2 regions of the Acidilutibacter cellobiosedens genome follow, and region 1 is predicted to be linked to the other one. Evidence: a T-box and tRNA genes for the amino acid it is inferred to sense, from the RefSeq annotation. Region 1 holds a T-box; the other holds one or more tRNA genes.
The links. The T-box of region 1 lies ahead of serS (serine--tRNA ligase). A T-box ahead of a tRNA ligase gene usually reads a tRNA of that ligase, here a tRNA-Ser.
Positions count from the first base shown of each region.

Region 2: it encodes a tRNA-Ser, which carries the amino acid that the T-box ahead of serS (serine--tRNA ligase) is inferred to sense. The anticodon was not compared.

Region 1 covers NZ_CP035282.1:1,999,728-2,008,785, forward strand. The annotation lists gene EQM13_RS09670 (cytochrome C biogenesis protein) at 293-631, shown strand; gene EQM13_RS18230 (DUF6019 family protein) at 740-883, shown strand; gene serS (serine--tRNA ligase) at 900-2,183, opposite strand; T-box leader at 2,243-2,445, opposite strand; gene EQM13_RS09680 (coiled-coil domain-containing protein) at 2,514-6,944, opposite strand; gene EQM13_RS09685 (DUF6063 family protein) at 6,913-7,680, opposite strand; gene EQM13_RS09690 (replicative DNA helicase) at 7,670-9,058, opposite strand, start outside.
Region 2 covers NZ_CP035282.1:2,522,757-2,536,680, forward strand. The annotation lists gene EQM13_RS12160 (acyl-CoA dehydratase activase) at 1-360, opposite strand, end outside; gene EQM13_RS12165 (CoA protein activase) at 335-1,444, opposite strand; gene EQM13_RS12170 (acyl-CoA dehydratase activase-related protein) at 1,416-2,417, opposite strand; gene EQM13_RS12175 (hypothetical protein) at 2,581-3,993, opposite strand; gene EQM13_RS12180 (ribonuclease H-like domain-containing protein) at 4,135-5,142, shown strand; tRNA gene EQM13_RS12185 (tRNA-Phe) at 5,250-5,322, opposite strand; tRNA gene EQM13_RS12190 (tRNA-Ile) at 5,327-5,403, opposite strand; tRNA gene EQM13_RS12195 (tRNA-Pro) at 5,439-5,512, opposite strand; tRNA gene EQM13_RS12200 (tRNA-Val) at 5,525-5,597, opposite strand; tRNA gene EQM13_RS12205 (tRNA-Trp) at 5,621-5,695, opposite strand; tRNA gene EQM13_RS12210 (tRNA-Ile) at 5,714-5,790, opposite strand; tRNA gene EQM13_RS12215 (tRNA-Pro) at 5,826-5,899, opposite strand; tRNA gene EQM13_RS12220 (tRNA-Val) at 5,912-5,984, opposite strand; tRNA gene EQM13_RS12225 (tRNA-Trp) at 6,008-6,082, opposite strand; tRNA gene EQM13_RS12230 (tRNA-Ile) at 6,101-6,177, opposite strand; tRNA gene EQM13_RS12235 (tRNA-Ser) at 6,194-6,284, opposite strand; tRNA gene EQM13_RS12240 (tRNA-Ser) at 6,297-6,386, opposite strand; tRNA gene EQM13_RS12245 (tRNA-Lys) at 6,396-6,471, opposite strand; tRNA gene EQM13_RS12250 (tRNA-Gln) at 6,490-6,567, opposite strand; tRNA gene EQM13_RS12255 (tRNA-Arg) at 6,575-6,651, opposite strand; tRNA gene EQM13_RS12260 (tRNA-Gly) at 6,662-6,735, opposite strand; tRNA gene EQM13_RS12265 (tRNA-Tyr) at 6,754-6,839, opposite strand; tRNA gene EQM13_RS12270 (tRNA-Thr) at 6,840-6,915, opposite strand; tRNA gene EQM13_RS12275 (tRNA-Asp) at 7,468-7,544, opposite strand; tRNA gene EQM13_RS12280 (tRNA-Val) at 7,609-7,684, opposite strand; tRNA gene EQM13_RS12285 (tRNA-Glu) at 7,691-7,765, opposite strand; tRNA gene EQM13_RS12290 (tRNA-Met) at 7,853-7,929, opposite strand; tRNA gene EQM13_RS12295 (tRNA-Leu) at 7,945-8,031, opposite strand; tRNA gene EQM13_RS12300 (tRNA-Asn) at 8,045-8,119, opposite strand; rRNA gene rrf (5S ribosomal RNA) at 8,123-8,239, opposite strand; rRNA gene EQM13_RS12310 (23S ribosomal RNA) at 8,304-11,235, opposite strand; tRNA gene EQM13_RS12315 (tRNA-Ala) at 11,277-11,352, opposite strand; rRNA gene EQM13_RS12320 (16S ribosomal RNA) at 11,437-12,966, opposite strand; gene EQM13_RS12325 (selenium metabolism-associated LysR family transcriptional regulator) at 13,286-13,924, shown strand, end outside.

The DNA of each region.
Region 1 (9,058 bases):
AAAACAAATGAGATGAATGGTCTTGATTGTATATTATCTTTAATGCATTTATCACCATTTTCTGACACCTATTAATCTTTTTTCTGACAGCCATATTGATTTTATTTGGCAGTCCAAATATCACAATATTAAGATTCCCAGCATAGTTGCAGTTTGTCAGTATTTTCGGAATATCTATGGTTTTTACATTGCTTTCTTTCTATTTATTGTTTATACTGGTATGGAATAAAAAAATGAGATTTAGCAGTTGAGTTATACAGTTCTAATCATATTTATATTGAGGGTGATAAAAATGGATTTTTCAAAAGTTAAAATAGAAATATATGTCCCGCAAGAATATATTGAAAGTTTAAGGGATGAGCTGACGAAAATCGGAGCTTGCCAAATCGGAAAATATGATCACGTTATTTCCTTTTCTAATGTACAAGGTTATTGGCACCCCTTGCTTGGAAGCAGTCCTTTTAACGGAGAAGTTGGTACCATAAATTTCGGTTCCGAATGTAAACTGGAAGTCCGCTGTCCAATTACGAAAGTTAAGGATGCAGTAGCTACAATTAAAAAAATTCATCCTTATGAGGAACCTGTAATCAATATTATTCCTCTGATAAATGATATGTTTGAAATTGAATAGCTTCATAAAATGAACAGAATATGGAATAAAGTATTTTAATCATTGAATTTTACTATATTTTGAGATAATATGTAATTAATCCATATTATAAAAGCGGAGGAGAAAAATATGGGAAATTCAACTATATTAGGTTCATTAGGCTTAGGGCTAAACATAGGTTGGGATTTAATAAAACTGGCCATTTTATATTTTGTAATAAAATATGCAGTTAAATCCGCTATAAATGAAAGTCAAATAAAAAGCAGGCAGTAAGTCAAACTGCCTACTTTTATTTTTTTATAACTTCTTTCCCGCCCATATACATTTGAAGAGGCTTAGGAATTGTAACGGAGCCATCTGCATTAAGGTTGTTTTCCAAAAATGCTATCAGCATACGGGGCGGTGCGACTACTGTATTATTAAGAGTATGTGCAAGATAGTTTCCCTTTTCTTTACTTCTAATACGAATACCAAGACGACGCGCTTGTGCATCTCCTAAATTTGAACAGCTTCCAACTTCAAAATATTTTTTCTGACGGGGTGACCAGGCTTCCACATCAATACTTTTTACTTTTAAATCTGCTAAATCACCTGAACAGCATTCTAAGGTACGTACGGGAATGTCCAAAGAACGGAAAAAATCTACTGTAATATGATATAATTTTTCAAACCACTGAGGACTTTCTTCCGGCTTACAAACTACAATCATTTCTTCTTTCTCGAATTGGTGAATACGATATACCCCTCGTTCCTCAATACCATGAGCACCTACTTCTTTTCGAAAACAGGGAGAATAACTGGTTAATGCTTGAGGAAGCTGTTCCTCATCTAAAATTGTGTCAATAAATTTTCCAATCATGGAATGTTCGCTTGTTCCGATTAGATATAAGTCTTCTCCTTCAATTTTATACATCATATTTTCCATTTCTGAAAAACTCATAACTCCGTTTACCACATTGCCACGTATCATGAAAGGTGGAATATAGTAGGTAAAACCTCTATCAATCATAAAATCCCGTGCATATGAAAGAATGGAGGAATGAAGACGGGCAATATCACCGCAAAGGTAATAAAAACCGTTTCCACTGGTTTTTCTTGCACTATCAAGGTCTATTCCATTAAGTCTTTCCATAATATCAACATGGTATGGTACTTCAAAATCAGGAACAATGGGTTCTCCAAACCTTTCACGTTCAACATTTTCACTGTCGTCCTTTCCGATGGGTACGGACGGATCTATTATATTTGGAATAACCAACATTCTTTCCCGAATTTGACTCTCAATATTATCTTCTGACGTTTTCAAATCAGCAAGTTCCTGTGCAATATCTTCAACTTGTTTTTTCTTTTTTTCAGCTTCTTCTCTTTGCCCTTTGGACATTAAAGCTCCAATCTCTTTGCTAATAGAATTCCTCTGACTTCTGAGAAAATCACTTCTTGTTTTTGTTGCCCTGAATTGTTCATCTAATTTTATTACTTCATCTACCAATATAAGTTTTTCATCTTGAAATTTTTTTCTGATATTTTCTTTTACTATTTCAGGATTTGCCCGCAAAAATTTAATATCTAACATTTTTCTCCTCCTCATATACAGTATTTTAAATAAAAAAACCTCCCAATCTCATATAATAAATATGGGACGGAAGGATCCGCGATGCCACCCAAATTGTCAGCCCATAAGGCTGACCACCTCTAAAACGTGCAATAAAGGACACATTCCTTCGATTTTTCATCGACAGCTCTAAAAGTGGAAAGGCTTAAATTCTAACCGGTTCGCAGCAAACACCAGCTCTCTGAATAGATTTATAAGCCGAAGTTTTTATCATCGCTCATATATATTTTTGTATTACTAAATTATATCTATTATATACAATTCGAAAATAATTTACAAGTAAAAAATCTTCTAAAACATGGTAAGCTGTTCTTTTTCTCCGAGTCTCGATAAAACCTGGGGATCATTATCTTTAAAAAAAGCATACTTTATCTCTCTTTCTTTAGTGAATATCTGAGTATCTTTGTCTAAAGAAGGACGAAGTCTGCAACTGTACACTATTGGAAAATAATCTCTTATATATTTTCCTTCGCTGTGAGCAGTCAAAGCTATTATTTGAAACCCCAACTGTTCGGCAATAAAGAATACGGGATCCAAAACATGGTTACTTGAAGCTTCTCCGAACGGATTATCCAATATAACCGTACGGTTCCTCTTTTGTTCGAAATTTATACTCTGCTTTTTTTCAGCAAGATAATTCAATATCCCCAAAAATAAAGTCATATTTTTACTCCATTTTTCCCCGCCGGACCAAGAATTCGTTTTTTCCCAAGACACGGGAATACTATTTACCTTACCGTCATTCGTAACTTTTCTGCATTTTACTTTTATTCCGTCCCCTGCCATAAGGGCTTTCATAAGCTGCTTGGCTTGAAATTTATCTTCTATATATTTTCTTACGGAAGACTTATCTTCTTTTCCCTCTTCATCCTTAAATTCATTGCTTTCAATATCTTTAATCATAATATTTATATAATTTCTTATTTCTTCCTTCCCAAATTCTTCTTTCCATTCCGGAACGTCAATTATATATATTTTTTTTGATTTGTCGTCTACCTTTATCCTCGTCTTCTTAGAAATAGACCCTATTTCCTGAGCAAGGGACTTTAAATAAGAATTAAGATATTTCACAAACTGGCTTATCTCCTTATCATGCTCCATCATATCCATTTCCAATATATTTACGGTTTTGTCAATTCTTTTATCTATGTTTTTCTGCCATTCAATAATATCATCATATTTATCTTTATATTTAATCCCCCATAACGCCATGTTTTTCAATCTGGGTTCGCTTATGTGTTCACTGCAAAACATCTCAAAGTCCCGTTTTTCTTTATCTACTTTAATTATATTTTCCTCTGTTTCCTTTTTTATATTTTCAAGGGAGTTCAAAACGAGACTAACATATTTCATTCTATCATAAGGAAGCCCTTGAATCATATCATCGGATAAACCTAAGGATATGACATTATCAGACAGATATTCGTATTTTTCATTTTTCAGCCTCAAATTATTCAAAACTTCTTCTATTGATTTTAGTTCTTTATCCCATTTTTCTTCCATGGAATTCAAATAATCAATTCTCTTACCCAATTCGATCTTCTCATCATCTATCTCTTTCTTCACATTTCCCAAGGAATCGGTAAATTCCACTATCTTATCATAAACCTTAAAATAATCTTCTTCTTTGACTTCATATTTACTTTTAATATTCTGATATTTTTCTTTAAATCTATTTAATTCTTTTTCTTTTTTATCCAGCAGGGGAGAAAGAACTTTTATACTTTTAATCAAATCCTCGATTTCGGCTTCTCCGTATATGGGAAATTCCATATCCTTTTCTGACTGATATTTGGCACGTAAAATCAAATTCTTTAAATCCTTCCGATGCTCTTCTTTTGCATCAGAAATTTTCACTATATTATACGATATATTTTCTCTGTCCTTCTGCTTCTTATTTAATACATCTTTCAATTCCTTTCTTTCTCTCTTTAAAACTTCTATGGAAATCGGAGAATATTCGGGAACAAAATCTCTGACTTCCATATACAATTCGTCTTTGCTTAAAGAATCAATATAACCTTTAATCTTATTTAGTTCTAAAAGTAATTTTTCAGATATTCCCCTGTACCTTTCTGTTTCCTTTTTATTCTCTTCCTTTTTTTTATTGTTTTCCTCAATTTTAAAATCCAATCGGAATAAATCTTTTTTTATACCTTTCACGGAGTTTTTGAAATTTAAATACTTTCCGGCTTCCACAATATTTTTATTTAATACATTTTGTTCTTCTTGCAAATTGTTGATTTTATTTCCCGCATTTTTTATATCGTTATCTATCTGCAATACTCTTTTTTCTCCTTCTTCTATATTGCATTTTATCGTATTTATTTCCTCATCAGTATGTTTGTAATCCTCTTTTAACATAGTAAAATCCTCATAAGGATATTGGTCTAAAAATTCTTTTATTTTGTTTAAAACTTTAGTATACCTTTCCAACTCTGTTTCTTTTTCTTTCCTTGCCCGGGTAGCGCTTTCGGCTTTTTTTTGTCCTTCGGTTTTTTTAGCCTGAAAATCTTCTCTCTTTATATTATCCTTCCATACCGAAGGATAGAGAAAAATATCATTTTCTATTTTTCCTCCTTCCAAAAGGAGCTGTGCTTTGGATTGAGTCAAAATTCCAATGGGACAGCTGATTTTATCTATATTCCTTTTAAGTTTTTCATGTAATTTATTTTCACCGTTATCCGCAACAATTACGGATGATGCCCAATAAGGATAGTTCTGATAATACTCTGTTTCATCCTTATTCAAAACGGCAGCCGCCCTTCCGATATACTGAGCACCGGATTCCAAAAAAACGAAGTTATTCCTCCACTGATTTATCCATGAATCCAGCATGGGTTCGGCAGTAAAATACTCATTATCCTTATAATCATCGGAAAACCTGTGAGATATCCTTTCATTTATCAGAAGTTCTTCCCTTTCCCGCCTGATTCTCTCACATTTATCTTCTAAAGCCGCTACTATCTGTTCTTTTTTTATATACAAACTGTTTATATGCTCATAACCTGAAATCAGCTCCTTTATCTTGATTAACAATTCCTTTTCTTCATTTTCTATTCTTTCTATTTTCTCTCCCAAAACTCCCCTGTTATCTGAAAGCTGCTCCTGTTTTTCCCTGTAAGAACTTAATTCGGCATTGATACGGTTTTTCTCCTCATACATCTCTTTCAGCCTCTCACGGCGTTCTACTAAATCCTTTTCCAGAAAATTAATTTTATCCGTCCATTTAGGATACTGTTCTTCTATTGTTTCATTTTCGGAATTGGAAAGTATCTCGCTTTCAATATCTTTCATTTGTCTGCAGGAAAAGTTCAGCTCTCCCCTTAGATTCCCTTTTTTTTCAACAAGTTCCTCATACTCCTTGTCTAAAGAGTCCTTTTTTTCTCTAAGTATACGGAGATTATCATTACATTCCTCTCTTTTTCTATTCGCTTCATCTCTCTTCCCATTCAATTTATTAAATTCTCCGTCAAAATATCCACTAACAGCGGATGAGTTGATTCTCAATTGTTTTTCTGCTTCATCGGTCTTTTCATCTTTTTCCAACATATCAAGCTGTTTTTTATAGATCAAAATCTCGTCTTCATCATCCTTGATCTTTTTTTTCAATTGAGCAATCTCTAAGTTTTCCAGCCTTCTTTCCTTAGCCGAAAATTCGTCTTTTTGCACCTCGTAATCTCTGAGACAGTTGTTATATTCGTTCTCATCCTTTTCTAATTCTTGCTTTATGCATTCCAAATAATAGGAATATTCCTTCTGAACTAATTTTTCATTTGTACTCTTCCAATCATTCTGTGCTTTTTCTACATCTTTTAATTCCTTATCCGTCTTTTTATGCTCATCAAGGAAAAATTCATAAAGGGCTTTTCCCTCTCCTTTTTTCTTACCGAATTTTTCAAGAGAATAATAATATTCCTTATATACTTCAACGTATTTTCTTATTCTATCCTGAATAAGTTTACTTTCATCTATATTCTTTTTCAGATAATTATGTTGCTTGAAATGTTCCCTCTGATTTTCAAAAGTATCGGCAAAATCCTTCATTCCGTTTCCCGCCAGGGCTTCTTCGGCAACGGGAATCAGGAGCCTGTCGACTAAACTTTCGGTAGTTTTGCAGCCGTCAAAAAATTTCTCCACCCCTCCCTCTTCTCCGTTTATCAATGATATTCTTCTCCATTCCATAGGAATTATCTTAAAATTTTCTTCTATATATTTTTGATATTCTCTAATTGTAGAAAATCTCTTGGCATTTACATGCTCCTTGCTCATATATTGATAATAATCATTCATTTCTTCTCTTCCCGCAGGGCGTTTATTCCCATTTGAAGTATTTCTGACAAAAGGGATATTTTCGATTGAATTGCTGTCACTACTTCCGTATTCATAAACATATCTGTAAGAATCCAGCTTACCGTTAACTAAAAACAACGTTACTGCAGTTAAGGCATATCTTCTGGGTCTTTCGTTTAATATCCATTCTACGGCTATATGAGCGGGATTGCCTTCCAAAGACAATGTATCCTTTATTTTTCTTTCCGCTAAATCCGAATGAGGAAGAATTGCCTGCAAAACGGTTTGTATAAAAACTGTTTTCCCGCCTCCGTTTTCTAAAAGAATTGCTCCGTTATTGCCTTCAAAAACAAAGATGTCATCGTTGTATCTTTTGGAACCTCCCTCATATACGACATTAGTGAACCTTATTTTCGATATGGACGGCATTTTTTCTCTCCTTTCCTTCTCTTTCCGCTTGATACATAAAATCTAAAATTCCTCTGTTGAATTCATATTCCATATAGTATTTTTGAACAATTGTCTTGGCTTTCTCCGTAAGTTCTATTTCGTCATTTCCTATATCAGTTATAAGCCCTTGATTTTCCAAAAATCTTTTCACCGTATTTAAAAAGCTGAGCCTGCTGACGGTCCTGGCATCTTGGACTTTTACGTTTTCCCTCAAATCATCCATTGCTTCCCACTTTTCCACTATTCCCACCCAATTATATTCGCTATCCTTCTCAATCTTTTTCAGCTCATCTTTGTCTATTTCCTTAATTGAGGAAATATGATTATTTAGAGAAGAAAGCCATTCCTTCATGGGTAAAAAATTCCTTGTTGCTTCGGTGCTCTGATAGCTGTCGTAAAATTCCCCGAATAAAACGATTATAGCCACATACATAAGATATATATCCAAGTTTACTGCTCTCGAAGGTAGATACTCTTTTTTAATCTCTTCATTTGATACATGAAATGGTGAAAGAGGTTCCGTTGGAACCAAATATACATATTCTCCCGCAGGTATAACAGTACACCCCACAACTGATGAAAATTGATTTACTAAGTCTCTTACCTTGTCATCGGTTATATAAAGCCTCATTTCATCTTTCTCGCAAAAACCGTTGGCTGCAAGGTAAGAATATATTTTAAACGCATTCAAAACTTCAACATCCCTATATTCCATCTGTATTCTCCTCTAATCTCATAACCATATTCTTTATTGAAAATCTTTTATTGCCGTAAACTATTCCGTCCTTCTCAACTACAGTTAGTTTTATCCTTTTACCTTTAAAGATTTCAAATGCATCCTTAAACAATTCATTGTTATCATATTCTGTGTCATTCAAAATAATAGGGGATTTCTGATGAAGTATTATCCAAAAATCATAAAAACTCCTGTGATTTAATATATCTTCATCCTCAGATTGCATATTTCCGACAACTTCTTCTAAAGTAATTTCATTTTTGTTTCTCATCATCTTAATAACGATCTCCATTATTTTTCTAAAATTAAATTTTGTAATATTAAGGTATTCATCTATAATTTCCCCTTCTTGGGGCTCGGCAAATTCATAAATATCCTCACTTTCCCTTTCCGATTCTATCTTTTGTTCATAAAAAACTCTCAGAGGAGACCAGGTTTTTGCCATCGACAAATACATAAACGGATTTATAATGTACCTTGACGCCCCAAGGGGCAGAGGTATAGATATAAGCCTTTTTGTTATTTCCTCCTCAAAATTAAAAGATTCAACTCCTATAAAATATAATGATTCCTGAGCTGATTCCAAAGCATTTGTCTTTAAAGATATGCTGTTCTTAAGCAATTGCCTGTGCTCACTATGTACTTCGTCTAATTCATTATGAATTTTCCTTATTAATTCATAAGCCTTTCTGTCTTTTTCATCTTTAATTTCGTATTCCATTTTGTTTTTCGTATCGTTTACAAAATTTAGAAGTTCATCAAACTCTTCATTCTCTCTTGCAAGCCTTAAGTTTATATCCTCTATAAGGTTTTTATATCTTTCATAGGATTCTTCGGAAACAATATTTCGATTTATTTCATGGCCTATTTTAATTATTCTGTCTTTAAGGTTGCCGACAGCTAACCTCATCTCGTCAATCTGCCTCAAAGCCCCGGCAAATTCCCCTTTTTCCAGCTGTTTCCTCAATAGAAGCTGATTTATGGATATTTGAAATTCGCTGAAATATTCTCTTGTGGAAAATACAAGTTCAAGTCCTTGCTCATCCAATGTATAATACTGGATATTCGATTTTGTATCGGACAGCCCGGATTTCAATATTGAATAATATACGGTTTCGTATCTTCTTTTTTCCCAATTATAAAAAGTCTTGCTGTTTCTTTTTCCGCTGGGAGGCCTAAAAGCATCAATAATATTTCTTGCTGCTCTTTCAAATCCTTCAATATTCAAATCTATTCTTCCGCCATTTACTTCGGCAAAAAACTGTGCAAGTTCCTTCACTCCCGTATTTCTGTTTCTCATTATCATATTTTCGAAAAAAAACAACAGAGAAAGTAATCCCAAACTAAAATAATCTAT
Region 2 (13,924 bases), 530 kb from region 1:
AACTACTATATTATCTCTCAATATTATAATCTTAGAATCCTGGCCTCCGATTTCTATTACCGTTCTTACATCAGGAACATACATGAGAGCGGCAACTGCATGAGATGTTATTTCATTCTTAACCACATCGGCTCCCACAATAATATTTGCAAGATATCTTCCGCTGCCGGTAACTCCCACTCCTTTTATATTAATATTTTTTCTGTTATCTCCAATATCCTTTAGCCCTTCCTTTAATATTTCAATAGGGCGTCCCTGAGTTCTTATATACATTTTATTTAATACTTTATTATTTTCACTTAACAACACTATATTGGTACTTACACTTCCCACATCAATTCCAAGATAACAATTTTCCATACTTTTTCTCCTCTCTTCTTCTTTTAAGTAAATCCACAAAAGCCTCCAGTCTTGTTATATAACCTGATTCTCCTGTCATTTCATCTACTACCAAGGTCATAATTGGAATATTATAATCCTTCTCTATATTCGGAAGTATACTCTTTGCTACTATCTCAGGCATACAATTTAAGGGAAGAAGCTGAATTACTCCATCAAATCCTTTATTGGCATAAATTATGGCACTTCCTAAAGTTTCTCTGCAATGTCCCCCTATTAACTCCTTCATATAGGGCCTTGCATAATGAAATTTTCTTTTCTCTTCCTTTGAACCAAAGGGAAATTTGTAAACATGATGTTCTATCCACTTAGTCGGTGTCAAAGATTTTTCGACTATAACACCCATATGCCCCAATTTTTTTTCAACTTCAAAGTTAACAAATGGTTCAATTATTGTGTATATCTCACCTATTATTCCAATCCTAATGGGATCCCTGTTGTTATCCGTTTTTAAACTGTTAAGCTTATCTTTTACATCTTCCATCAAAATAAGCAGTTCTTTCGCCCCAAATGTTTTTTCCGCTTTTCTATAATAATCTTCCATTATGTTATCAACCTTATAGCTTTCCTCTGCATATGCTCTTTTTATGTTTGATAATTGAGTTAAATCATCGGCTTTGCTGATCAATGTTCTTCCTAATCTAGCTACCGTAGGTATCTTTTTTATATTTTTGATATTTAATCCTTTTTTTAATCCTGATTTTAAATTATCTATTCCCTCTCCTATAGGATCAAAAACAATTAGATTTACATCGTATCCCAGATCTTTTAAGATATTTCTTTCCAATACGGAATAATATCCAAATCTGCACGGCCCGCAACTCCCTGTTATTAGTATTGTATCTGCCCCTCTTTCTATGCTTTCCACATAATTCCCTATATTTATCTTAAAAGGCATACACATCATTTCAGGAGAGTATTTCGTCCCTATCTCAAGGGTTCTGTTGCTGCATCTGGGAGGAGGAATTACCTCCTGACCTAATTCTTCAAGAAGTGCCTTACCGGCTATATAAGTATTACCCAAGTGTGGAAATGTTATTTTCATCTCTATCCCTCCACATCATCATATCTAAAAATGCCTCTATTCTTGTATTTATTCCTGCCTCTCCCGTTTGTTCATCCACCGTTATGAGCATAAAGGGAACCATTTTTTCTTTAGCTTTTCTTTCTATTAAATCAACAAGTATCGAATCCATTCCACATCCAAAAGAAGAGATATAAATCATTCCGTCGCATAAACCTTCTTCTATAGCACAAAAGGATGAACCTATTATTCTCTTGCCATAAGTCCAAAACATCCTTTTAGGTAATTTTGAAGAATAAAATAATATTTTATTTTCGTCTATGGTCTCGGAAGTTATAACCTTTACATTGTTTTTTACTAATTTATAAGCTAAATTCATATTTATATAATTATCATATATATTATAAGGATGGCCTACCATCATTATTGTTCTCTTCTTTTTGTCATGCAAAGAATTTATATCTTTTAAAGTCCTACTTTGTGTTTTTACTCCTTCAATCGATATTATTTTTTTATTTATAAGGTTTTTGTATTCTTTAAAAACTTTTGTTGAGCTATTATAAGCTCTTCTTATTTTAAATAAATCAGGTGTAATCTTCGTCCCTATTTCCAATACCGATTTCTTTATATTGTTATTTCCTTTATACAGGTTTACGGTAGTACTTATAATCTCCGGAAGTTCATCAAAAGAATTTTTTATCATTTCCGGAAGCCCTAATATTTTGGGACAAAAATACTCCTTTCTGCATACGCTCATGATTTTAGGTATAAATAAAAAATCAACTTTATCCTTAAGATAATATACATGTCCATGAAATATTTTTACAGGAAGACATGATTCGTCTACGCAATGGGTTACTCCCTTATCCAATATTTCTTTATTTGTATCGGGAGAGACTATTACCTTCGCTCCCAACTCTTTAAAAAACAAATCCCATAAGGGAAAATAATCATAATATAACATTGCCTTTGGAATTCCGATCTTATATGCCATTTTATCCCTCTTTCTAATTTATTAGTGATTTCAAAATCACTCCTTTATATATTATTGACATATAAAAAAAATATATAACAAAAAATAGGTATTACAAAACTACCGTACAGTAGTCTTGAAATACCTACTTCTTGATAAAGATAAAAAAGAGTTGTTACATAAATTATTTATCCTTTTCTATACTATCTTGAACCATTGCATATAAGATGTTTTGATAATATTTTGCTTCTTCATAGGAAGTAACGGAACTATCCAATGCAATATTTATATAACTCATCAAATCGTCAATATTATTAAAAACATATGGAATCTCAGCCATCAAATTCCTCATCCTGATTTTTCTTTGTACATTATTGCTGGGCAAATTTCTAAAAATATATTGAATAAAATTTTCCGTAATTTGTTCGGAATCATCTAATGTCATAGGATCTCTTTGATTATGAGGCAAAAATCCTAAACTATCTAATTTCATATCATTTAAATAATAAATAATCTCTTCAATTATAATCAGATCCCGGTTCAATTCTTCATCGGCTTTTTCCCTAAAAATATGGTCTTCATCCAATTTTTCTAAATTCTTAGCTCTTTCTTTTATATTATCGTAAACATCTTTGGATTTTTCTTTAAGGAGGGTAATTAAATGTTCTTTATTATTTTGATTATTATTCCAATATAAAGCCCATTCCGATAATATCTTTTCATCTATATTGTTTTTAATTAAATCCTTTGTACTAAATATTACAATTAATTTATTGATTAAGATTCCTAATATTCCAACAAAATGTATAAGATCTGTAATGCTATTCTTTATAACCGTCAAATCTTCAAAAGATTTTTTTAATTCATCATTGGAACATTGCTCATAATTTTTTACCTTAAATTCTTCGATTCTTCTAAAATAATTATCAAATTTTACACCATAACTTCTTTCCATGGTACCATTAAAGATAATTTTATATTTCTCAATATAAAATTCTGCTGCCTTTTTAGGAAACCCCTTAATCTCCTCTTTCAAAGAATCTCCTATAATATCTGAAAATTTATATTTTGTTATTCTGAAAGGTAATATTTTAACAATATTAAAAATTAAATCATTCAATTGTTCTTGGTCTTTTATATTGTCATTTAAGTAATAATAGATGTTTTTAAAAAATGTATATGAATTTTCGGGCCTTGTATCTTCTGAGCTAAATTTATCTTTTATATAACGTTTTTCAATATAATAATTTATGTTTTCAAAGATATAATCAATTTCAATATCATAAGCAGATAAAGAATTTAATATTTCGCAAATTTCTTTCCTCTGATTTTTTACAAGCTCAAGTTTTGATTCAGAACTTTTTAGCTGTTCTTCTATATTTAATCCGATATTTTTTATCTCATTATACAGAGAAACTATATCTTCCCCTTCTTTTCCGTTATTATTTTTTATTCCTTCCAAATCATTTTCCTGTTCTACACTATCCGAAAGGACTAAAAAGTTTTCCAAAAAATCATATAAAGCAACTAATCCAAAATTATTTTTTTGTGCATTGTTTATTTCCAAAAAAGATTTTTTTATGTCTTTAATTTCCACTGCAACTCTCCTCTCAATATAAATAATATTTGATACAAAAGTTAAAAAAGTCTATAATTTATTTGACATCTTATTTAATTATAACACTTTTATTTAATTTAATAAGTAAAAAATATTTGAGTATACGTTAAGAGGTGAAAAATGAAAAACTATATTAATACAGAGCCTATATCCATAGATACAAAAAAATATTTCGATACAGATAAAATATGTTTTTTAGACATTGAAACCACGGGGTTCAGCAGAGAAAAAAGTTTTATATATTTAACCGGAATACTTCTTCCTCATAATGGTCATCTTTCAGTTAATCAGATTTTCATTGATAATCCCAATGAAGAAGACGAGCTTTTAAAAGAAGTAATGAAAATAGCGGAAAGATATAAATATATAATTACCTATAATGGGGACAATTTTGATCTTCCTTTTTTAAATTACAAATATAAAAAATATAATATTGATTATAAAATTTCTTATGATAAAAGTATTGATCTATATAGGATAATTAAAAAAGAAAATGATTTTTTAGGCCTTAAAGATTTAAAGTTAAAATCCGTCGAAAAATATCTTAATATATTCAGAGAAGATAAAATTAGTGGAAAAGAATGTACAAATATGTACTATAAATATATGAATCAAAGAAATGAGGATCTAAAGAGGAAAATACTACTTCACAATTATGAGGACATAAAAAATTTACCTAAATTGTTATCCATATTTAACATAATAGAAGATAAGAAAACTGTAGAAATGTCAGTTTCTTCCAAACCCTTTAAAATAATATTAGAAGAAATGAATATTCAAGATGAATCGTTGGAAATCAAATTTCAATGGCATGGGCTGAAAAATATTCCTATCATATATTTTGATGAAAACTTCAGTTTAAAATACGATCCCACTAATAAAGAGGGAATATTAATCTTACAATCAAATCAAGGTTTATTGTCAAACAACAAGAAATGTCTTTATTTAAATTTATCAAATTTTCCTGAATTGAAGCCTATTAAGGACAGTACCTCCTTTTGCCTTCCTGAAAACATAATATTATTAAAAGCAGATAAAATCTTAATTACCGATAATATCATAAATATAGTTAAAAATATAATAGCTTTTATTGTAAAAAAGCCTTCTATTGAAGCATTAATAAATTAAGGAAGCCTTTTTTGAAACCCATTTACGGAAAATTTATATTAAGGAAATTATAATTTTCCTATGGATTATAAAAAAAATAGACTTATAACATTTAAGTCTATTTTTAGTGCCCAAAGGCGGAATCGAACCACCGACACGAGGATTTTCAGTCCTCTGCTCTACCTACTGAGCTATCTGGGCAAAATGGTGGGCCTTCAGGGACTCGAACCCCGGACCTGCCGGTTATGAGCCGGACGCTCTAACCTACTGAGCTAAAGGCCCTCAATTTTTGAAAAATAATCATATAATTCTTCTAATCGGAGTGGTGGGATTTGAACCCACGGCCTCATGGTCCCGAACCATGCACACTACCAAGCTGTGCCACACCCCGCTATCTTTACAGTGGGTACAATAGGGCTCGAACCTATGACCCCCTGCTTGTAAGGCAGGTGCTCTCCCAGCTGAGCTATGCACCCTAATCCTAATAATTGTTTACTATTGGCAGGGGTGGCAGGATTTGAACCCACGACATTCGGTTTTGGAGACCGACGTTCTACCACTGAACTACACCCCTTTATAACAAATATAAAAATGGTGGGCCTTCAGGGACTCGAACCCCGGACCTGCCGGTTATGAGCCGGACGCTCTAACCTACTGAGCTAAAGGCCCTCAATTTTTGAAAAATAATCATATAATTCTTCTAATCGGAGTGGTGGGATTTGAACCCACGGCCTCATGGTCCCGAACCATGCACACTACCAAGCTGTGCCACACCCCGCTATCTTTACAGTGGGTACAATAGGGCTCGAACCTATGACCCCCTGCTTGTAAGGCAGGTGCTCTCCCAGCTGAGCTATGCACCCTAATCCTAATAATTGTTTACTATTGGCAGGGGTGGCAGGATTTGAACCCACGACATTCGGTTTTGGAGACCGACGTTCTACCACTGAACTACACCCCTTTATAACAAATATAAAAATGGTGGGCCTTCAGGGACTCGAACCCCGGACCTGCCGGTTATGAGCCGGACGCTCTAACCTACTGAGCTAAAGGCCCCTATTCTTTTACTCTTTGGCGGAGAAGGAGGGATTTGAACCCTCGCACCCCGTAAAAGGTCTACTCCCTTAGCAGGGGAGCCTCTTCAGCCACTTGAGTACTTCTCCTTACAAGCTAAATGGCGGAGAGGGTGGGATTCGAACCCACGCGGGCCAAAGACCCAAACGGTTTTCAAGACCGCCCCGTTATGACCGCTTCGGTACCTCTCCAACAATATATGGTGACCCATCGGAGACTCGAACTCCGGACACCCTGATTAAAAGTCAGGTGCTCTACCACCTGAGCTAATGAGTCATAATAATTTTATAATTTTGGCTGGGGTGGCAGGACTCGAACCTGCGGAAATGCTAGAGTCAAAGTCTAGTGCCTTACCGCCTTGGCTACACCCCAAAATTAATGGTGCACCTAGGAGGATTCGAACCCCCGGCACACGGATTAGAAGTCCGTTGCTCTATCCACCTGAGCTATAGGTGCTAATTTCTTCTGGAGCGGGTGAAGGGAATCGGACCCTCGCAACCAGCTTGGAAGGCTGGGGCTCTACCACTGAGCTACACCCGCACATATATTATTTTTTCATGGTGGAGGGGACTGGATTCGAACCAGTGAAAGCTCAGCTAACGGATTTACAGTCCGTCCCCTTTGGCCAACTCGGGAACCCCTCCTGGAGCTGGTGAGAGGACTTGAACCCCCAACCTACTGATTACAAGTCAGTTGCTCTACCAATTGAGCTACACCAGCAGATTTATTAAATTTCTGCCTTAAAACTACAACACTGCTTATATTAACTGTTCCACTAAGCGATTCACTCCAAATCGAAATACACGATTTGGGTTCTCTGCTTATACCAATTGAGCTACACCAGCAGATTTATTAAATTTCTGCCTTAAAACTACAACACTGCTTATATTAACTGTTCCACTAAGCGATTCACTCCAAATCGAAATACACGATTTGGGTTCTCTGCTTATACCAATTGAGCTACACCAGCAGATTTATTAAATTTCTGCCTTAAAACTACAACACTGCTTATATTAACTGTTCCACTAAGCGATTCACTCCAAATCGAAATACATGATTTGGGTTCTCTGCTTATACCAATTGAGCTACACCAGCATGTTTATTAAATTTCTGCCTTAAAACTACAACACTGCTTATATTAACTGTTCCACTAAGCGATTCACTCCAAATCGAAATACATGATTTGGGTTCTCTGCTTATACCAATTGAGCTACACCAGCATGTTTATTAAATTTCTGCTTTCGATTTCATCATTTGTTATATTGTTTTTAATGGCGACCTGGATGGGGATCGAACCCATGACCTCCAGCGTGACAGGCTGGCATTCTAACCAGCTGAACTACCAGGCCGCATTTTACTTACCATCATTTATATATTATTACTTCTACTCACTTTTGCCACTACATTTTTTATTGGTGGGCACAATAGGGCTCGAACCTATGACCCCCTGCTTGTAAGGCAGGTGCTCTCCCAGCTGAGCTATGCGCCCTCCTTTTGGTGACCCTACCGGGATTCGAACCCGAGTTACCGCCGTGAAAGGGCGATGTCTTAACCGCTTGACCATAGGGCCTCAATAGTTACATATATTTTATTATATTGATATCATAGAACAGAAAAAAATAATAATTTAATTTCTTTATTATTCTATTTTTATAAATGGTTGCGGGGGTTGGATTTGAACCAACGACCTCCGGGTTATGAGCCCGACGAGCTACCAGACTGCTCTACCCCGCGATATAACCACCCTAATGCCGGGAACCGGAATCGAACCGGTACGATCTTTTAAGGACCGCAGGATTTTAAGTCCTGTGCGTCTGCCTGTTCCGCCACCCCGGCTTATCTTTTCTTTTGGCTCTTGGGGTGGGGCTCGAACCCACAACCTACCGGTTAACAGCCGGTTGCTCCGCCATTGAGCTACCCAAGAATGTTCTGGCAACGTCCTACTCTCCCAGAGCGTTTCCACTCAAGTACCATCAGCACTGAAAGGCTTAACTTCTGTGTTCGGTATGGTTACAGGTGTTTCCCTCTCGTCTTTGTCACCAAATACTTTTTCCTTTTTTCCTTTTACTTCCTTACCCTTTTCCCTGAAAACTTTGAAGAAGAATCTTTAGGTCAAGCCCTCGACTTATTAGTTTCTCTCAGCTTAAAGTATTACTACTCTTCCACCTGAGACCTATCTACCAGTTCGTCTTTCTGGTGTCTTACCTCCTTTGCGGAGTGGGAAATCTCTTCTTGAGGTCTGCTTCGTGCTTAGATGCCTTCAGCTCTTATCTTTCCCAGACTTAGCTTCTCAGCTCTGCCTCTGGCGAGACAACTGATTCACCATCGGTCTGTCCATCCCGGTCCTCTCGTACTAAGGACAGCTCCTCTCAAATTTCCTGCGCCTGCGACGGATAGGGACCGAACTGTCTCACGACGTTCTGAACCCAGCTCGCGTGCCTCTTTAATGGGCGAACAGCCCAACCCTTGGAACCTATTTCAGCCCCAGGATGAGACGAGCCGACATCGAGGTGCCAAACCTCCCCGTCGATGTGAACTCTTGGGGGAGATAAGCCTGTTATCCCCAGGGTAGCTTTTATCCGTTGAGCGATGGCCTTTCCACTCGGTGCCACCGGATCACTAAGTCCAAGTTTCCTTCCTGCTCCACCTGTATGTGTCGCAGTTAAGCTCCCTTCTGCCTTTACACTCTTCGTACGATTTCCAACCGTACTGAGGGAACCTTTGAGCACCTCCGTTACTCTTTGGGAGGTGACCGCCCCAGTCAAACTGCCCAACTGACAGTGTCCCTGTACTGGCTTCACAGTACTTGGTTAGAATTTCAATATCATAAGAGTGGTATCCCACTTTTGACTCCATAAATGCTGGCGCACTTACTTCTCTGCCTCCCACCTATTCTGTACATATGATATCAAAATCCAATGTCAGCCTACAGTTAAGCTCCATGGGGTCTTTCCGTCCTGTCGCAGGTAACACGCATCTTCACGTGTACTACAATTTCACCGGATCCCTTGTTGAGACAGTGCCCAAGTCGTTACACCTTTCGTGCGGGTCGGAACTTACCCGACAAGGAATTTCGCTACCTTAGGACCGTTATAGTTACGGCCGCCGTTTACTGGGGCTTAAGTTCTAAGCTTCGTATTTCTACTGACTCTTCCCCTTAACCTTCCAGCACCGGGCAGGTGTCAGCCCCTATACTTCGTCTTTCGACTTCGCAGAGACCTGTGTTTTTGGTAAACAGTCGCTTGGGCCCTTTCACTGCGGCCGGATTATTTCCCAGCCGTTTGGCCTTCTCTTCTTCCGGCACCCCTTCTCCCGAAGTTACGGGGCTATTTTGCCGAGTTCCTTAACAAGGGTTCTTCCGTGCGTCTTAGGATTCTCTCCTCGCCTACCTGTGTCGGTTTCCGGTACGGGCAATCATATACTCGATAGTGCCTTTTCTTGGCAGTTTGGATTCGGATGCTTCGCTACTTCTTTTTTCGCTCCCCATCACCTCTCATAACTCTTTCACGGTTTTCCCTATGAAAGCTTACTTCAGGCTTAGACACACTTTTCCATCTGTGTGCTCATCTTATCCTCCTGCGTCAGCACCTCTCTCTAACGCATATTCTTGGTACAGGATTCTCAACCTGTTGTCCATCGCCTACGCCTTTCGGCCTCGGCTTAGGTCCCGACTTACCCTGAGCGGACGAGCCTTCCTCAGGAACCCTTAGGCTTTCGACGGGCAAGTTTCTCACTTGCCTTTTCGCTACTCATGCCAGCATTCTCTCTTCTGTTTCGTCCACTACTCCTTTCGGTATAGCTTCTTCCTCACAGATTGCTCCTCTACCGATATTTCTATCCCACAGCTTCGGTGTCAGGTTTAGCCCCGGAAATCTTCGGCGCAACGTCACTTGACCAGTGAGCTATTACGCACTCTTTAAATGTATGGCTGCTTCTAAGCCAACATCCTGGTTGTCTCCGTAACTTCACATCCTTTGCCACTTAACCTGCACTTTGGGACCTTAGCTGGTGATCTGGGCTCTTTCCCTTTTGACTACGAAACTTATCTCCCGCAGTCTGACTCCTATTTCTATGAGTATGGCATTCGCAGTTTGATAGGTTTTGGTAACACTTTGTGCCCCTTTACCATTCAGTGCTCTACCTCCATCTCACTTTCCATAAGGCTAGCCCTAAAGCTATTTCGAGGAGAACCAGCTATCTCCGGGTTCGTTTGGCATTTCACCCCTACCCACAGTTCATCCGATAGTTTTTAAACACTAATCGGTTCGAGCCTCCACGGAATTTTACTTCCCTTTCACTCTGACCATGGGTAGCTCACCCGGTTTCGGGTCTACTATATGCAACTTTCGCCCTATTCAGACTCGGTTTCCCTACGGCTCCGCAGCTTCACTGCTTAACCTTGCTGCATATCGTAACTCGCTGGCCCGTTCTACAAAAAGTACGCAGTCACACTTTCTAATAGTGCTCCTACTGCTTGTAGGCATAGGGTTTCAGGTTCTTTTTCACTCCCCTCCCGGGGTTCTTTTCGCCTTTCCCTCACGGTACTATTCCTCTATCGGTCATCGGTTAGTATTTAGCCTTGGGAGGTGGTCCTCCCTGCTTCCCACCGGATTTCTCGTGTCCTGTGGTACTCTGGTTCACAACTGTCGAGTTTCTTTGTTTCGCCTACAGGGCTTTCACCTTCTCTGGCGGAACTTCCCAGTCCCTTCGGCTGCTTTTCTTCTCTCCTTATGTTGTGTCCTCAACCCCGAAGGTTTAACCCTCCGGTTTGGGCTCTTTCCTTTTCGCTCGCCGCTACTCTGAAAATCGATTTTTCTTTCTCTTCCTTGGGGTACTTAGATGTTTCAGTTCCCCCAGTCTCCCTTCATTCACCTATTTATTCAGTGCATGATGCCTGAGGTTTGCTCAGGCGGGTTCCCCCATTCGGATATCTCCGGATCTATGTCTGTTTGCGACTCCCCGAAGCATTTCGGCGCTTACCCCGTCCTTCTTCGGCTTCCGATGCCAAGGCATTCACCCTATGCCCTTATTTGCTTGACCTACTTCTTTTCTTCTTCTTTACTTTTCAGTTCTCAAGGTTCTGGTGGAGATGAGGAGATTCGAACTCCTGACCCCCTGCTTGCAAGGCAGGTGCTCTCCCAGCTGAGCTACACCCCCAAAGAGTTAAAACCATATTATATTAATATTTCCTATTAATATATTATTTATAAATTAATACAGTGGGAATTAAATTCTCCTTAGAAAGGAGGTGATCCAGCCGCACCTTCCGATACGGCTACCTTGTTACGACTTCACCCCAGTCATTAACCCTGCCTTCGACGGCTGCTCCCCTTTCGGGTTCGCTTACCGGCTTCGGGTATTGTCAACTCCCATGGTGTGACGGGCGGTGTGTACAAGACCCGGGAACGCATTCACCGCAGCATGCTGATCTGCGATTACTAGCAACTCCAGCTTCATGCAGGCGGGTTGCAGCCTGCAATCCGAACTGGGATCGGCTTTTTGGGATTTGCTTCGCCTTACGGTGTCGCTTCCCTCTGTACCGACCATTGTAGCACGTGTGTAGCCCAAGACATAAAGGGCATGATGATTTGACGTCATCCCCACCTTCCTCCGATTTATCACCGGCAGTCCTTTTAGAGTCCTCAGCTTTACCTGTTAGTAACTAAAAGTAAGGGTTGCGCTCGTTGCGGGACTTAACCCAACATCTCACGACACGAGCTGACGACAACCATGCACCACCTGTCTCCTCTGTCTCCTAAAAGCCATATATATCTCTATATACTTCAGAGGGATGTCAAGCCTTGGTAAGGTTCTTCGCGTTGCATCGAATTAAACCACATGCTCCGCTGCTTGTGCGGGTCCCCGTCAATTCCTTTGAGTTTCAATGTTGCCATCGTACTCCCCAGGCGGAGTGCTTATTGCGTTAGCTGCGGCACTGAGCTTTGACACCCAACACCTAGCACTCATCGTTTACGGCGTGGACTACCAGGGTATCTAATCCTGTTTGCTCCCCACGCTTTCGTGCCTCAGCGTCAGTTTAAGTCCAGAGAGTCGCCTTCGCCACTGGTATTCCTCCTAATATCTACGCATTTCACCGCTACACTAGGAATTCCACTCCCCTCTCCTTAACTCAAGCTGAACAGTTTCATATGCTTATTAAAGTTAAGCCTTAACCTTTCACATCTGACTTGTTCAGCCGCCTACGCACCCTTTACGCCCAATAATTCCGGACAACGCTCGCCCCCTACGTATTACCGCGGCTGCTGGCACGTAGTTAGCCGGGGCTTCCTCCTCGGGTACCGTCATTATCTTCCCCTAGGACAGAGCTTTACGATCCTAAAACCTTCTTCGCTCACGCGGCGTTGCTGCATCAGAGTTCCCTCCATTGTGCAATATTCCCCACTGCTGCCTCCCGTAGGAGTCTGGACCGTGTCTCAGTTCCAATGTGGCCGTTCACCCTCTCAGGCCGGCTACCCATCGTCGCCTTGGTAGGCTTTTACCCTGCCAACCAGCTAATGGGACGCGAGGTCATCTCACACCGATATTCTTTAACTTACTCTGCATGCGCAGTGTAAGTATCATAGGGTATTAATCCCGGTTTCCCGAGGCTATCCCCTTGTGCGAGGCAGATTCCTCACGCGTTACTCACCCGTCCGCCGCTAAGGAATACGTATTCTTCCCGAAGGCTTCCTAAGTATTCCTTCGCTCGACTTGCATGTGTTAAGCACGCCGCCAGCGTTCGTCCTGAGCCAGGATCAAACTCTCAATTTAAAGTTTGCCTTTGCTCTTATCAAACACTAACTTCTTTTTTACAACTTGTTTTTTACTCAAATTTATTCCCACTGTTTAATTTTCTTGGTTCATTGTTGACCTTCTTACTATAGCATAAACAGCTCTCTTTGTCAAGGCCAACATTCTTTATTTTTTATGATTTACAATTGATGCTCTTTTTTGTGACAACTATTTTAATATACCAGCTTAAAATTCATTTGTCAATAGAAAATTAAATTTTATTATTATTTTTTTACTTTAAAAATATACTCATTATCTGATAATATATAATTAGAATTTGAAGAAAGCGGTGATCTTTTTGGATTTAAGACAATTAGAAACTTTCATAGAAGTTGCAAATTTGAAAAGCTTCTCAAAAGCTGCCGATAAATTGTACATTACTCAGCCCACTGTAACAAACCATATACAAAACTTAGAAAAAGAGATGAAAACTTCTCTTATAAATCGCTCTGGCAAAAATATATCATTGACTCCTTCTGGAACCATATTATATGAATATGCTATTAATATAATTAATTCATGCAAGATGGCTAAATTCAAATTGGAATCCTTCAAAGGTAAAATACAGGGACATTTAGACATCTTTTCAAGTACTATTCCCAGTAAATATGTACTTCCAAACATTGTATATAATTTTCTTTTAACATATCCTGATGTAACTTTCTCCTTAATATCCAAGGATTCTAAAAGTATTATAAAAAGTATCCTGGAAGGGCAGAGCGATTTTGGAATAATAGGGACGAAACACTGTGCTAACCAATTAGAATATATTGATTTAATGGAAGATAACCTTTTTTTAATTACTCCTAACATCAAAAGGTTTTCTTGCCATAACTATTCTACATTAGAAAAAAATATACTCTTAAAAGAAAAGATAATAATGAGAGAAAAAGGTTCGGGTGTAAGAGAATTAGTAGAAAGGCAGATGGAACTAAAT